Regions from separate parts of the Ferdinandcohnia sp. SAFN-114 genome, predicted to be linked through region 3. Evidence: riboswitches for the same ligand, from Rfam matches in the RefSeq annotation. Region 3 holds a riboswitch; each other region holds the start of a gene.
The links. A riboswitch is a leader RNA that binds a small molecule or an ion and turns the genes downstream of it on or off. The one in region 3 is predicted to bind S-adenosylmethionine.

Region 1 (4,617 bases), on a different contig from region 3:
GTATTATATAATAAAATCTCATTTTACGTTGTCCACTATTAAGACTAACCTCAAGATACCTCAACTTCGTTCTCAACCGAGTAGGTTTTGCCATTATAAGTCTGAAGATACCTGAACTTCGGACACAACAGAGTAGATTTTGCCTTTGTATGTCTGAAGAAACCTGAACTTCAGACACAACCGAGTAAATTTTACTTTAGCCAGTCCGAAGCTACCTAAACTTCAGACACAACCGCGCAGATTTTACCTATGCCTGTCCGAAGTCACCTGAACTTCGGACACAACCGAGTAGATTTTACCTTAGCTAGTCTGAAGACACACATACTTTCGGACACACCCCCTCAAAATTTGCTATTGCAAGTCCAAAGCTACCTAAACCTCAGACACAACCGAAAAAATTTTACCCTTGCCTGCTTTGTCTAGCTCTCAGGCACCATCGGCTCTAGGTCACAAGCCAATCACCTTTGAAAGCAAAGGACGCCTTCTGTCAGCGCTAATCTTATGCTTATCGCCAATATACGGGCGTGAGCGAAGCTTTGTTATTTACGGAAGTAGATAACCAGCCGCTTGAAAAATGCTGTACCAATCTTCGCGGGATAACTGGACTTCACTTGCTTTCACGGAATCCTTTAATCGCTCGATATTCATGGTTCCAATTACCGGCTGCATGTTGGCTGGATGACGTAATAGCCACGCAATTGCAATAGTTGTATTGGATACGCCGTATTTTTCAGCAATTTCATCAATTTTTTGATTTAATTCTGGACATTTTTCATTACCGAGAAAAGGTCCTTCAAAATAACCATATTGAAAAGGTGACCATGGTTGAATGGTAATGTCATTCAATCGGCAAAAATCAAGGACATCTCCATCACGGTTAATGGATTGATCAATTTGCATATTAGTTGTAACACCACTTGCAATCATGTGGGCATTGGGGATACTTAATTGCAGCTGATTTGCAACAATTGGCTGCTTTACATATTTTTTTAATAACTGTATTTGCATCGGCTTTTGGTTAGAGACTCCAAAATGACGAACCTTCCCTGATGATTCCAACACATCAAATGCCTCTGCAACCTCTTCAGGCTCAACAAGGGCATCTGGACGATGTAAAAGTAAAACATCAAGATAGTCCGTTTTAAGACGTTTTAAGATTCCATCTACGGAATTAAGTATATGTTCTTTTGAAAAGTCAAACATTCCTTTTCGAATGCCACATTTGGATTGAAGAATGATTTTCTCCCTCACGTCATCGTTCATATGTATTGCATCTGCAAAGATTTCTTCACAAGTGCCACTTCCGTAAATATCGGCATGGTCAAAAAAGTTTGCTCCGTTTTCTAATGCCGTTTGTACAAACGCTTCCGCCTCAGGCTTTTCTAATGAGTTGATTCTCATACACCCTACTGCTATAACAGGAACCTCTAGTGAACTAGTGCCGAGTTTTATTTTTCGCATTGTGTTAAACCTCCAAGTTTTAATATAGGAATATTATTACTGTTACCCATTTCTAGTTTACATATTTCGCTATTGATTGGAAAGTATAGATAAAAGGAGGTTAAGTAATGAACCAAATAAAACGCTTATTCATGCTGTTATTATTAGCATTTCCGATGTTTTTCTTAGCGGGTTGTGGGGATGACGAAAGACCTGAGGAAGGCGAGGAAATTGAAGAAATTGAAGAGGAAGATGAAATCGGTGACGGCGAGATTGATGATGAGTAGAATATAAAAGGAGTTCTCCCAAAATCGGGTAGAACTCCTTTTTTTAGTTATGCAGTGGTTGTTGCTGTTTTAGTATCTTTTTTCGTATGAATTCGTTTTGTTAAGAATGGTACTGCAAATCTATCTACACCGTAGTAGTATGTTGCAGCGCCTGCAAATAAGAGAATAACTGCTAATGTGTAAAGTACTGGGTTTGTGCTAACTGTTCCAGCAAGTAAGAAGTTTAGGTTCATGAATGCCCCTGCAATTAATGCTGGGATTGTTGCAGCACCTAAGATTAATCCAAGTCCAACTAGAACTTCTCCCCATGGAATGAGTACGTTAATTATATCAACGTTTGGAACGGCAAAGCCTTCTAGGAATGTTGCATACCAACCTGCTACTGCTGGGTGTTCGCCACCAGCCTTTGCAAGTGCTCCTTGGAGGAATCCGCCTGCGTCAAATCCTCCAGTCAATTTATGAAAACCAGCTTCTAGCCATTGAATACCTAACCATACACGTAATACTGTCCAAATAACTGCCATTTTAGGTCCTTTTAAGAATGTTCTCATCTTAATCTCCCCTTTTATTTAATATTGTGAAACTATTCACAAGTTGTTATAAAAAAATATGATCGTTTTAGCTGCCAGCTTGGGTAGTTAGTTTGTGAAGTTTTTCACTAACTTTCTACACTCTTAATATACAATGGATTTTCAATTAAAGCAATGGGCTTCACAAATATGACACAAATGTTTTTTGATTGTATTTATAGTCTCAAATTTAACGTTTTGTATAGGGAATGATTATAATCACCGAAAATTTTAATAAGGGAAAATTTTTCAAAAAGTGTTTGACTTTGGGTATTTTACACTCTATAATCCATTTATAAAGTAAAACTAGAACGTATTAATTTAATAAAGGACTCTTATCCAGAGCGGTGGAGGGACATGGCCCTACGAAACCCGGCAACCTTCAAGATTATTCTTGAAAAGGTGCTAATTCCATCAGGTAAAATTACCTGAAAGATAAGAGGAGGAAAAAAGCCCTCTTCTTACTAGAAGGGGGCTTTTTTCATCGTTAGGATATGCAAGTTAGAAGTTGTATTAGTACTATTCCTAGTTTTCCTATAAAAATACTGGAGGTACAGACATGAAGAAAATAAGCGTTATTTTTATTGCTGTATTACTGTTGATTGGAATTGCAGGTTGTTCGAATAGCACAAGTAAAGCGAGCCAAGGAAGTGAAAAACCTAAAAAAATCACATTAGATTATGCTTTTTATTCGCCTACGAGTCTTGTGTTAAAAGAGTTTGGGTGGGCTGAAGAAGCATTCAAAGAAGAGGGAATTAAGGTTGAATTTGTTCTAAGTCAAGGAAGTAATAAAGCATTGGAATTTTTAAATAGTGGAAGTGCGGATTTCAGTTCATCTGCAGGGGCAGCTGCTCTAATGGCAAAAGCAAAGGGAGCTCCAATTGAATCGGTGTATATTTACTCAAAGCCAGAGTGGACTGCGTTGGTCGCAAATAAAGATTCAAAGATTCAAAGTATAAGCGATTTAAAAGGGAAAAAGGTTGCTGCAACTATCGGGACAGATCCATATATTTTCCTATTACGCGCCCTTAATGAGGAAGGGTTAAGTCCATCAGATGTTGAAATCGTTAACCTCCAGCATGGAGATGGAGCGGCCGCGTTATCTTCTGGTCAAGTGGATGCATGGTCGGGGTTAGATCCTCATATGGCAAGAGTTGAATTAGAAACGGATGCGAACCTTTTTTACCGCAATGCAGATTTTAATACGTATGGAACCTTAAATGTGCGTTCTGAGTTTGCGGAGAAATATCCCAAGTACGTAGAAAAAGTCATTGAGGTCTACGAAAAGGCTCGTAAATGGGTTTTAGAAAATCCAGAGGAAACAGCGGAAATTTTGGCAAAGTCCGCAAATATTGATATTGAAGTTGCTAATAAACAATTAAATGAACGAAATGATTTTTCTAATCCTGTTCCTGGTGAAATACAAATTGAGGCATTAACCGAAGCAGGTAAGGTGCTTCAAGCGCAGGAAATCATCGGAAAAGATGTTAAATTGGATCAACTAGTTCAGGAATTGATTAATCCTACGTTTGCGGAAAACGTAATTAAACAATAGGGATTGTGCCTCTTTAAAAACGGCACTTCCTCGTGATAGGAGACGGTAAAATGAGCACAAAAGGCGGAGCGTTGACTAGACAAATTAAGGTGAAATCGAAGCGTGAGTTTGTATTATCAGGAAGTCTAAAAGTAGTTCTACTTGGGAGTATCATCCCGGCTATTTTAATCGTGGTTTGGCAATATTTAAGCCACATTGGTGTCCTTGAAGGTCATCTTATGCCGGCACCAACGGTTATCCTTGCGAAAATAATTGAATTTGCTGGAGATGGAAGTCTGTGGAGCCATATTGGGATTACGTTATATCGCATCTTTTTTGGGTTTCTCATTGGGGTAGTTGCTGCTGTTATATTTGGTTCATTGGTCGGCTATTTTAGAATTGCTGAACAGTTACTAGACCCGATGATTCAGGCTTTCCGTTCGATTCCGTCCCTTGCTTGGGTACCTCTTTTTATCTTGTGGATGGGGATTGCAGAACCATCAAAAATTACACTAATTGCGGTTGGGGTATTTTTTCCGGTTTATTTAAACATCGTGTCAGGCATACAGGGTGTTGACCGAAAGTTGATTGAAGTAGGGAAAATCTATAATTTTTCATCGTTTGAGTTAATTAGAAAGGTAATATTGCCTGCATCCCTTCCTTCTTTTCTAGTTGGAATCCGAAGTGGGCTTGGGCTAGGTTGGATGTTTGTCGTTGCAGCTGAATTAATGGGCGCTAGTCAGGGGATTGGATATTTGCTTGTTGTTGGCCAAAACTCCTATTCTCC
Region 2 (5,921 bases), on a different contig from region 3:
ATTGACACATTAAGTCAAAACTTCATTCTCATTTTATTCTCATTACAATCTTATATCAAATTCAAAGTGATATCAACCTTTACACATTCACACTCGTGATACATTTTTTTAATATAAGTTTTGTTGTATTATGCATTAAATGAGAAGAAAAAATTTAAATCTTGTCCAACAATTAAGATAACATAAATTACAAGGATATGTAAGGGAGAATAGATGTTATCCAATGGTAAGTATTCAAATCCTCAGTATATTTTTCACAGATTCCGATAATTCATTCTATAATATAGAAACCCAGTGTGGTGGGCACTGGGTTTCGCAATCGTAATATATCTATTTAGATGTTCACTTTGCCTATTTGAGCAATAATCATTAGACCTTGTTTATAGTCCTTTTCTCGATTAACCTCAACCCGCATACGCTCTTTGAACTTTCGACAGTAATCTTTGTAACCAATCCCATGTGCCTGATGCATTGCCTTTTCCATTTCGCCCGTATAATTCAAACGGATTTGATTGATATTGGACCAATCCCTTCTTTTTTATCGTGCTTACTTGCACATATTTAATGCTATCACCATCATCCTTTTGCCTCAACAGCTTGATTTCGGAGTATTTAAAGCTCCCAATCCTTATTTGACTAAATGGATAACACTAGGAACACAGGAGATACAATTCAATCAATTTCCTTTGTTTTCCTCGAGAATATTCAAAAATCGAAAAGAGGCTTACCAATAGGCAAGCCTCTTTTGTTATTATTCAACTACAGTAACAGCACCAGCGTATTTTTCTTCAATAAACTTTTGAATTTCTTCAGATTTTAACACTTCTACTAGTGCTTTGATTTCTTCTCGATCTTCATCGCCCTTATTCACAACAACGAGGTTTGCAGGTACTACATCATCACCTTCAAAGGCAATACCGTCTTCTGCAATATTCACTCCACCTTCAAGAGCGTAGTTTGTGTTAATTACAACCGCATCTCCTTCACCATTTTCAAAGGATGTAGCAAGAAGTTTTGCTTCAATTAATGTAGAAAAATCTAGATTTTTTGGATTTTCGACGATGTCTTCAACTCTTGCTTGATCGCCAACCCCTTCTTTAAGTTTGATAATACCTTCTCTTTCAAAAATCGGTAAAATACGGCCATGGTCACTAAAAGAGTTACTCATAATAATTTTTGCACCATCTGGTAGCTCCTTTAAACTTTTGTATTCTTTAGAATAAATCCCAATAGGCTCTTTATGAATTTCTCCAACACTTACAAAGTCAAAGTCAGGGTTGTCCTTTAGTTGCAGGTCTAAATAACCTGGTGTTTGGAAGTAGTTTGCATCAAGTTCTTTTTCATGCAATGCAACGTTCGGTAAAATATAGTCTGTAAAAACTTCTATTTCAAGGTCAATTCCTTTATCTTTTAATAAAGGTTTTGCTTGTTCAAGGACTTCTGCATGTGGAACAGCTGACGCACCTACAACAAGCTTTTTATTTCCTTCTGCTTCTTGAGTGTCTCCTCCATCACCAGCATCGTCATTTCCGCCACAAGCAACTAGGGCAAATGAAAGTAGTCCAAATAGTAGTACATAAAGTAATTTTTTCATTGTGTTTTTCCTCCTGTTATCTCTTGTCTGTATGTTTTGTAAAGAAATCACCCACAAATTGAATGATAAATACCAATATTAGTATTGCAACAGTAGCAATAAATGTAATGATCGGTTTATTGCTCTGGAAACCATATAAATATGCAAAATGTCCTAACCCACCTGCACCGATAACTCCAGCCATTGCGGTAAAGCTTACTAATGAGATCGCAGTAACGGTAATCCCAGAAATTAGGGCTGGTAAAGATTCAGGAATTAACACTTTAAAAATGATTGTCGAGTTAGTAGCTCCCATTGAATGAGAAGCCTCAATAACTCCTTTATCGATTTCACGCAAAGCAATTTCAACCATTCTGGCATAAAACGGTGCTGACCCTATAATCAAAGATGGTAACGCAGCATTTGGTCCTAGCATGGAACCCATCATAATTTTCGTGAAAGGTATCAATAGGACAATCAGGATGATGAATGGTATGGAACGAAAAATATTAACAAATGCAGATACAATCCGATTCACCACTGTATTTTCCCATGCATTTCCTTTATCTGTTAAAAAGAGAACTAAACCTAAAAATAAACCAATTATAAAAGTAGCAAGCACGGAGATTGAGGTCATGTATAAAGTCTCTAAAGTTGCTTCCCAAAGATTCCCCCAATTGAGTGCTTGATAATCATTAACTTGTTTTTCCCATTTAAGTAATTCTTGAAATTGTTCAAGCATTTTCAATCACCTCAGCTTCTACTCGTTGTTGTCGAATAAATTCGATGGCTGAAGTGACTTCATTAGCATCACCATCAAGATGTATAAATAATGTTCCATAAGATCCATTTTGGGTTTGTGAAATTTTCCCTTGTAAAATATTCACTTCCACCTTAAAATCTCGGATTAATCTTGTAATTAATGGCATTTCAGCATCTTCACCAACAAAGCTAAGCTGAACCATTTTTCCATTTGGATAACGATCTAATAAATTCTCAACCGTTTCTTTTGTTTCTTCAGGCTCTGTCACTTGCTGAACGAAGCGTTTTGTAATGTTGGCTTGAGGCTTTTTAAATACATCAAGCACTCTTCCCTGTTCAACAAACTTCCCATTTTCCATTACTGCAACTCGATGACAGATTTTACGAATCACATGCATTTCATGGGTAATTAATACGATTGTTAACCCTAAACGCTCATTAATATCAACTAGCAAGTCCAAAATAGAGTCAGTTGTTTGAGGGTCTAATGCAGATGTTGCTTCATCACATAGTAAAACCTTCGGATTATTGGCAAGTGCTCTTGCAATTCCAACCCTTTGCTTTTGACCACCACTTAGCTGTGATGGGTAAGCATCTTCTCTTCCTTCCAGTCCTACAAGCTTAATAAGCTCATTTACCCGTTCTTCTCTTTTAGTTCTTGGCACCTTTGCAATCTCCAGGGGAAAGGAGATATTTTCCCTAACTGTTCGCGACCATAGTAGGTTAAAGTGCTGAAAGATCATACTTATTTCTTTACGAGCATCACGTAATGCTTTTCCTTTAATGGACGTGATATTATGACCAGCAACAGAAATATTCCCTTCTGTTGGAGTTTCAAGCCCATTCAATAAACGGATGAGTGAACTTTTACCCGCGCCACTGTATCCAATGATTCCGAAAATTTCACCTTCATTTATCTGAAGGTCAATATTGTTAACTGCTGTTACAGAATTTGTATTTGTTTGATAAATCTTTTTAACATTTTTTAGTGTTATCACGTTGTCACACCTTCTATTCAGAGAAAACTATGTTTAGTGTATGCGATAATGTAAATAAATAAAGATAATAATTATTCAAATATGCCACGCATATAAAAATAAATGCCTTTCTGCAAAAACGAGCAGAAAGGCACAATTTTGTGATTCCTTCCTCTCATCTTCCAAAGCCCAAAGCTTTGTGTGAATTGGCACCTTTTCAACAGACGTTGACGGTTGCTGGGTTTCATCGGGCACATCCCTCCACCACTCTAAATAAGAGTTATCAGATTTATTTAATTTTTATTATCATACTAAAACAACACGAGAGTAATCTTATCATCTCTATATAAGGGTGTCAACGAAAATATTGTGAACAATTTTTCAGTTATGCAGTCGGCACTGATAAGGCTTAACTGGTTCCATTTGCAGCTTTAATGGCTTGCTCTAAATCTTCTAAAATATCTTCCACATTTTCAATACCAACAGATAAGCGGACTAAGTCCTCTGATACACCAGATGCCTTTAAGTCTTCTGGGCTCAATTGTTGGTGTGTAGTACTAGCAGGGTGAATAATTAAGCTTTTTGCATCTCCTACATTTGCAACATGTGACCAAAGCTCAACACTATTGATTAGCTTTTCGCCAGCTTCTCTTCCACCTTTAATACCGAATACAATTACCGCTCCTGCACCTTTTGGTAAATATTTATCAGCTAGTTGTTTATTTGGATGGTCCTCTTCACCTGGATACAACACCCATTCAACCCCAGGGTGATTTTTAAGATAAGAAACAACTTTTTTCGTATTCGCAATATGCTCCTTCATTCGAACATGCAATGTTTCTAAACCTAAATTGAATTGGAATGAATTATATGGACTAATAGCTGGACCTAAATCACGTAGTAGTTGAACTCTTGCTTTAATTATAAAGGCTACTGGTCCCAATGCTTCCGCAAAGACTAAATCATGATAACTAGGATCTGGAGTTGTAAATCCAGGGAACTTTGGTGAATTCCAATCGAATTTACCTCCGTCTACTATAATTCCACCCATGGTTGTTCCATTACCTAGTAACCATTTTGTAGCTGAATGGATAACAATGTCTGCTCCATGCTCAATTGGTCTACATAAATATGGTGTTGCAAAAGTATTGTCAACAATTAGTGGAATACCTGCTTCATGAGCAATGTTAGCAACTGCCTCAATATCTAGTATATCTAAGCTAGGGTTTCCGATTGTTTCAGCAAAGATTGCTTTTGTATTTGGTGTTATTGCTTGACGGAAATTTTCAGGATTTTTTGGATCTACTAAATGCGTTTTAATTCCATATTTAGGTAGAGTATTAGCAAATAGATTATACGTTCCACCGTATAAAGTAGAAGCAGATACAATCTCATCTCCTGCTCCCGCAATGTTAAGGATTGAAGTCGTAATGGCTGCCATTCCGCTAGCAACTGCTAATGCACCTACTCCACCTTCTAATTGAGCTACTCTTTCTTCAAAAACAGTAGTAGTTGGGTTGTGGATTCGAGTATAAATATAACCGTTTTCCTTTAATCCAAAGAGATTTGCTGCATGTTCAGTAGTATTAAATTTGAACGCATTTGATTGGTAGATAGGAACTGCTCTAGCACCGGTTACTGGATCTGCCTCAAGACCCCCATGTATTGCAATCGTTTCTGGTCTGAAATTTTTTTGTTTTTCACTCATATTAATCTCTCCCTCTTTGATTAAATAAAAAAACCTCTTCGATAAGAAGAGGTTGTATGTATGGTCTCTCTTCTTATCTTTCAGGCAAAAAAAGCCTGCTGGATTTAGCACCGTGTAAATACCGGTTGCCGGGTTTCATAGGGCCATTCCCTCCACCACTCTTGATAAGATAAACTATTAAGTTTTTACTTTTATGATTAATTTGATGTTAACCCTTTTTCATTCACAAGTCAATGAAAATATTTTGAAAAAACAAGATATTCCAAATTACTTGTATTTTTTGTGAAAATCGACAACACTAATTAAACATTCATGTTAATGCTACAAAATTCGTCCATTTTTCCCGGGAAATACGACATATTAAGATATTTTCGCGATTTGTTTTTCCTCTTTCTGAAAGGATTTCCCAGTAAAAACAAATAGGAAATAGAGAGAACCTATTAAATATAAGACAGATGTAATTGTAAAAACATAAGCATAGCCCCAATAAGCACCATACAGCATCACAATCGAGGTTGATATTGGCCCCATTAAAGCCCAGCCTAATGAAAATACCATTTGGTTAACAGAGTTGGCCAGTCCTTTCATAGAATCATCAACCCGCCCCATAACAAGAGATGCTTGGATCGGGTTTCCTGCATTCATTAAGGCTTGTCTAAATAAAAAGCCAATGGCCGCTATGTAAAGATTTTCGGTATACCCTGTCAGCAAGAGGAAAGGCAATGATGATAGTTGTAGATAAACAACTACTTCTCCTACCTTACTAACAATGGCTGGTCCAATAATCATCGCGATCGCTGTTGCTGCTTGTCCCAATGATAAAATGAGACCAATTACTGTATTACTTGCTAAAAACCGGTCAGCAAAATACAAATTTAGGTAAGGAATAACTAATCCTGAT
Region 3 (5,921 bases):
AAAATGGCATTTTACGAAATCCGGAAACTGGTTCAATCATCGATGGTTCACCATTAATTTCAGGGATTGTACCAATTTTAACAATCTTCTTCTTTATTCCTGGTTTCTTCTATGGACTGGGTGCCAAGACAATTACTAGTTCAAGAGATTTTGGAAATATCTTAGGTAAATCGATGAGTACGATGGGACCATACATTGTTTTAGTGTTCTTTGCTGCACAATTACTTTCATTCTTTAGCGAGAGTAATCTAGGTCCAATCATTGCGATTAAAGGGGCTAATTTCCTGAATGATATAGGAATAACAGGTGTTCCATTAATTGTTCTGTTCATTATTTTTGTTGCTTTTGTAAATCTACTAATTGGAAGTGCATCAGCAAAGTGGGCGATCCTTGCTCCAATCTTTGTACCGATGTTTATGTATTTGGATTACCACCCGGCGTTTACACAAGCCATTTACCGAGTTGGGGATTCCATTACAAATCCTATTACACCGATGCTTCCTTATTTAGTACTGCTATTATCTTTTGCGAAAAAATACGATAAAAATATCGGGTTAGGTACATTGATTTCTGGACTGTTTCCATACACAGTATTCTTCGGTATATTCTGGATCATAATTGCTGTGGTTTGGTACCTAATCGGTGTTCCAGTTGGACCACAGGGACCGATTCATTTATAGAGGAAAAGATTACGAGACTTTTTACGTAATAGATTCCGAAAATGAAAATATAGGCTGACAATTTAAATAAAGCAATGTAACATGTGAAACAGAGAATCTCATAAATTGAGGTTTTCTGTTTCATTTAGTTTTAGGACATTTTGCGCCTGCCCTCGTGTCCTATAGGAAGAGGGAGAGGCCTATAATAGGAGAAGGGTAATGAAGGCAAAGTTTATTTTTATAGTAGTGATGCTGATTTTTGGCAGTATAGGGTTATTTGTGAAGAATATTGATCTTTCTTCGAGCGAAATGGCTTTATTTCGTGGAACAATTGGAAGTTTGTTTTTAATTGGTGCTAGTTTTTTAGTTAAGCAGAAGTTTTCATTGAAAATGTCAAAACGGAACCTTATCTTACTACTTTTATCAGGGGCCGCGTTGGGCTTTAACTGGATTTTTTTATTTGAATCTTATCGGTATACAACTATTTCAAATGCTACGCTAAGCTATTATTTTGCCCCAGTGTTTGTTATGATTTTGGCTCCATTATTACTGAAGGAAAAATGGACATGGATGAAGGGGATTAGCATTGTATTCGCCTTTGTAGGTTTACTTTTAGTTGTTAATCCAGGTGCTGAAACAACGGTTGGAACATACAATCATCCTGTAGGCATATTGAACGGATTATTGGCTGCGGCGTTTTACGCAAGTATGATTCTCATTAATAAGTTTATCAAGGGCCTATCAGATTTTGAAACTACAATTATGCAACTTTCAATGGCCTCAATTGTATTGTTTCCTTACGTTCTAGCAACGCAAAGCCTGAATTACTCAGGACTTGATCTACAGTCAATCAGTCTATTATTGATGGTGGGGATCATTCATACAGGGGTAGCGTACCTTTTATATTTTTCTGCAATAAAAAAATTAAAGGGCCAAACCATTGCCGTGTTAAGCTATATTGACCCCATTTCCGCCGTAATCATGGCGGCCATTATCTTAAATGAAAGTATGAACCTAATACAAATTGTGGGTGGCATCTTAATCTTGGGATCTACCTTTATAAGTGAGATTAATTGGAAAAACGCTAGAAAGTCATAGGGAGTAAGAAGAACACAAAAGGTCGATACTATAATTATTTATTTAAAAATTAGTGTTGACAATTTTTACAAATGAGCGTAAAGTTTAATTCATAATTTAATATTTTGAATTTTCTTATCCAGAGAGGTGGAGGGACTGGCCCTTTGAAGCCTCGGCAACAGACTTTTTAAAGTACTGTGCCAATTCCAGTAGCAACAAGCTAGAAGATAAGAAGAGCGGGACTTCATATGTCTTTCCAACCCTCTTCTTATTTCCAAGAAGAGGGTTTTTTGTGTGGGATGGAGGGACAGGTCCCTTGTCCCAAATTTTAAAAGGTAGGAGAGGTTTTAAAATGACAAAAACGTTAGTAAAGGCTCCATTTCGTTCAGATCATGTAGGAAGTTTATTACGTCCAGAAGTAATTCATCAGGCAAGAAAGGATTTTCAAGCAGGAGCAATTTCAGCACAAGAACTTCATGACATTGAAACAGAAGAAATTAAAAAGATTGTGGATAAACAAATTGAAATCGGCTTACAAGCCGTTACAGATGGTGAGTTCCGCCGCAGATTTTGGCACACAGATTTCTTAGAGCATTTAAATGGAGTAGAGGGCTACGTTCCAAACCATGGTTTTAAGTTCAAGGGAGAAGAGACCGAGAGATACGACGTGCGAGTTATTGGGAAGATTTCCTTTAATCCTGATCACCCACATGTTAAAGATTTCATTGAATTTAAAGAAATCGTGGGTGACCGTGCGGTAGCAAAACAAACCATTCCAAGTCCGAATCAATTGTTTAATGCTGGAATCCGGAACAAGGAGATCTATCCTGACCTTGAGGAATATGCGAATGATATTATTCAAACATATCGAGATGCCATTAAAGCCTTTTATGAGGCAGGTTGCCGCTATTTACAACTAGACGATGTTTACATAGCAGGTCTCAACGCACCGGAGATTCCTTTTAATGATAGTGGTTCAACACGTGAAGAATTAATCGAATTAGCGTTAAAAGTTGCTAACGGCGTATTAGAGGGAAAGCCAGAAGATTTAACAATCACCACCCACCTTTGTCGTGGAAATTACCGCTCTAACTGGGCATTCGAAGGCAGCTATGCAAAAATTGCTCCTACTCTTTTTGCGAAAGAAAAAGTGGATGGCTTTTTCCTAGAGTATGATGACGATCGTTCGGGGGACTTCACTCCATTAGAGCATATCCCAAATGATGGCCCTCGCGTTGTTCTTGGTGTATTTACATCAAAGCGTGGAGAATTAGAATCTAAAGAGAATATTATCGCACGTGTAAAAGAAGCATCACAATTTGTACCACTTGAAAATTTATGTATCAGCCCGCAATGTGGTTTTGCTTCGACTCACCACGGAAATATTTTAACTGAAGAAGAGCAATGGGCGAAATTGAAATACATTGTAGATATCTCCAAAGAAATTTGGGGATAAGGGAAACAGGGACGGGTCTCCCGTCCAACTGCAATAGCAGGTGGGACGGTGTACCTGTTTCTTTTACAGGATAAAACCAAGTAATCAGACATGAATACTTTTTGTGAAGGCATGGAGGATATTAAAATGTATTGCATGGATTTAACAGGAAAAGTAGCCATTGTAACAGGCGGTGCCCAAGGAATCGGAAAAGCGATTGTGGACGCATTTTTGGAGTGTGGAGCTAAAGTAGCTGTAGTGGATAGAGAATGGAATACGGAAAAGCCCAATGAAAAGTTAGTTTACTTCCAGGCAGACGTTACAATAGCCGCACAGGTTGAAAAAGCGGTTCAAGAAGTAATGGAGCATTTTGGGCGTTTAGATATTTTAGTGAATAACGCCGGAATTTCAAAAATGGATTACTCCGTGGATATAAAGGAAGAAGACTGGGACCTTGTGATGGACGTGAACGCAAAAGGAGTATACCTGTTCAGTAAAGCTGTCGCAAGAATTCTGAAAAAGCAAGGGCAAGGTGGGAAGATTATCAACATTTCCTCGCAAGCGGGTAAAAATGGGTACCGATTAATGGGAAGCTATGTTGCTTCCAAACATGCTGTATTAGGCTTTACAAAAACTATGGCAATTGAATTGGCTCAAGATGGAATCAATGTGAACGCGGTTTGTCCTGGAATCGTAGAAACTGACATGAAGCGTAAGGAAAGAGTAATAGGCGGTGAATTAAGAGGGCTTACTGCTGAGCTAATAAGACAGGAGGACTATTCTCAGGTTCCGCTAGGTAGAACGGCTGAACCTAAAGATATCGCAAATGTTGTAGTGTTTTTAGCCTCAACATACTCGGATTATATGACGGGGCAAGGGATTAATGTTACGGGTGGAATGACGATGCATTGATTTAATCTTTTAAAACGAAAGGAGTAGGTAGAAATGGAAGATGTAAAAAAAGGAAGCTTCTCTGCGTTGTTTCCATTATTAATTTTTGTCTTATTATTTGTCGGCACTGGAGCTATTTCCGGTGATTTTTCAAATATGCCACTAAATGTTGCGATTATTATTGCTTCTGCCGTTGCATTAATAATGAATAAAAAGGAAAAATTATCTAGGAAAATTGATATATTTACAAAAGGTGCTGGACACCCCAACATTATGCTATTGGCGGTTATCTTTATTTTAGCAGGTGCATTTGCTGAAACTGCAAAAGGTATGGGGGCAGTTGAGTCTACCGTAAATATGGGGTTAACCTTTATTCCTAGTAATCTATTAATGGTCGGATTATTTGTTGTCGGTTGTTTCATTTCTCTATCCATGGGAACGTCAATGGGAACGGTCGCTGCACTTGCGCCAATTGGCATTGGCATTGCAGAACAAACTGGGATACCGCTGGCTTTAGCAATGGGGACGGTAATTGGTGGAGCGATGTTTGGAGATAACCTCTCGATGATATCTGATACTACCATTGCAGCGGTTCGAACACAGCAAACGAAAATGAGTGACAAATTTAAAACCAATTTTCTGATTGTGTTACCTGCCGTTATCGTATCTGCAATCATTCTTTGGTTTGTTACTGCTGGTAATAGTGTAGAAACTTTGGGCGATTACTCATATGAGTTTATTAAAGTAGTTCCATACCTAGCCGTTCTAATTGTTGCTTTACTGGGAGTGAATGTGTTAATTGTTCTTCTAGGTGGGACCATTTTTGCAGGGATTATTGGTTTAGTTGATGGTTCTTACACTTTGACTGGATTTATAGAAGCTGTTTCCCAAGGTGTTATTAATATGGAGGATTTAGCCATTGTTGCGATTTTAATCGGAGGTATGATTGGCATTATCCAGCATAACGGTGGTATCCAATGGCTTCTAAACTTTGTAACGAGTAAAATTAAAACGAAAAAAGGGGCAGAGTTTGGAATTGCTGGATTGGTTAGTGTGACAGATTTAGCTACTGCTAACAACACAATTTCTATTATTATCACTGGTCCATTGGCTAAGAATATTGCTGATGAATACCAAATTGATCCACGAAAATCTGCAAGTATTCTTGATATATTTTCTAGTAGCTGGCAAGGTCTTGTTCCATATGGAGGACAAATGCTAGTCGCATCAGGGTTAGCGGCAATTTCGCCATTAAGCATTTTGAAATATTCCTTTTATCCAATCGCAATTTTAATATGTGGTATTATTGCTATTCTAATTGGATTTCCTAGATTTGAACGAAATAAAAGTAAAAAAATAAAGGCTGCATAACAAATCATGATAAAGTAATAAGCGAATACCATTTGAGAGTGGTATTCGCTTTTTTTATAAAAAGATGGTTATTTAATGATTCCATCAATAATCCCGTATTCCTTTGCTTCTTCTGCACTCATAAAATAGTCTCGATCGGTATCCTTTGCTACCTTCTCAACAGGTTGACCTGTGCGTTCCGAAATGATTTGATTGATATGTTCTCGAAGCTTAAGAATTCGTTTTGCAGAGATCTCAATTTCAGTGGCTTGCCCACGTGCTCCACCTAGTGGCTGATGGATCATGATTTCACTATTTGGAAGGGCGAATCTTTTTCCTTTTGTTCCGGCTAGCAAAAGCATGGCACCAAAGGATGCAGCCATACCTGTACAAATGGTCCTGATATCTGGTTTGATATATTGCATCGTATCAAAAATGGCAAATCCAGCAGTTGTTGAACCTCCAGGACTGTTGATATAGAGAGAAATATCCTTTTCAGGATCATCAGC

Region 1: another riboswitch for S-adenosylmethionine. It lies ahead of ACR65M_RS26365 (aliphatic sulfonate ABC transporter substrate-binding protein); the one in region 3 lies ahead of ACR65M_RS15530 (5-methyltetrahydropteroyltriglutamate--homocysteine S-methyltransferase).
Region 2: another riboswitch for S-adenosylmethionine. It lies ahead of ACR65M_RS19570 (methionine ABC transporter ATP-binding protein); the one in region 3 lies ahead of ACR65M_RS15530 (5-methyltetrahydropteroyltriglutamate--homocysteine S-methyltransferase).

Annotation. Positions count from the first base shown of each region.
Region 1 covers NZ_JBPFDQ010000159.1:301-4,917, reverse strand. Annotated here, with positions in the region: gene ACR65M_RS26380 (aldo/keto reductase) at 544-1,461, opposite strand; gene ACR65M_RS26375 (hypothetical protein) at 1,569-1,727, shown strand; gene ACR65M_RS26370 (Crp/Fnr family transcriptional regulator) at 1,775-2,278, opposite strand; SAM riboswitch class I at 2,629-2,738, shown strand; gene ACR65M_RS26365 (aliphatic sulfonate ABC transporter substrate-binding protein) at 2,856-3,851, shown strand; gene ACR65M_RS26360 (ABC transporter permease) at 3,902-4,617, shown strand, end outside.
Region 2 covers NZ_JBPFDQ010000071.1:3,208-9,128, reverse strand. Annotated here, with positions in the region: gene ACR65M_RS19585 (YuzK family famiily protein) at 335-502, opposite strand; gene ACR65M_RS19580 (MetQ/NlpA family ABC transporter substrate-binding protein) at 752-1,594, opposite strand; gene ACR65M_RS19575 (methionine ABC transporter permease) at 1,611-2,210, opposite strand; gene ACR65M_RS19570 (methionine ABC transporter ATP-binding protein) at 2,308-3,333, opposite strand; SAM riboswitch class I at 3,485-3,592, opposite strand; gene ACR65M_RS19565 (O-acetylhomoserine aminocarboxypropyltransferase/cysteine synthase family protein) at 3,722-5,020, opposite strand; SAM riboswitch class I at 5,091-5,191, opposite strand; gene ACR65M_RS19560 (MFS transporter) at 5,381-5,921, opposite strand, start outside.
Region 3 covers NZ_JBPFDQ010000046.1:34,090-40,010, reverse strand. Annotated here, with positions in the region: gene ACR65M_RS15540 (AbgT family transporter) at 1-680, shown strand, start outside; gene ACR65M_RS15535 (DMT family transporter) at 879-1,757, shown strand; SAM riboswitch class I at 1,869-1,970, shown strand; gene ACR65M_RS15530 (5-methyltetrahydropteroyltriglutamate--homocysteine S-methyltransferase) at 2,089-3,192, shown strand; gene ACR65M_RS15525 (SDR family NAD(P)-dependent oxidoreductase) at 3,319-4,083, shown strand; gene ACR65M_RS15520 (Na+/H+ antiporter NhaC family protein) at 4,117-5,433, shown strand; gene clpP (ATP-dependent Clp endopeptidase proteolytic subunit ClpP) at 5,502-5,921, opposite strand, start outside.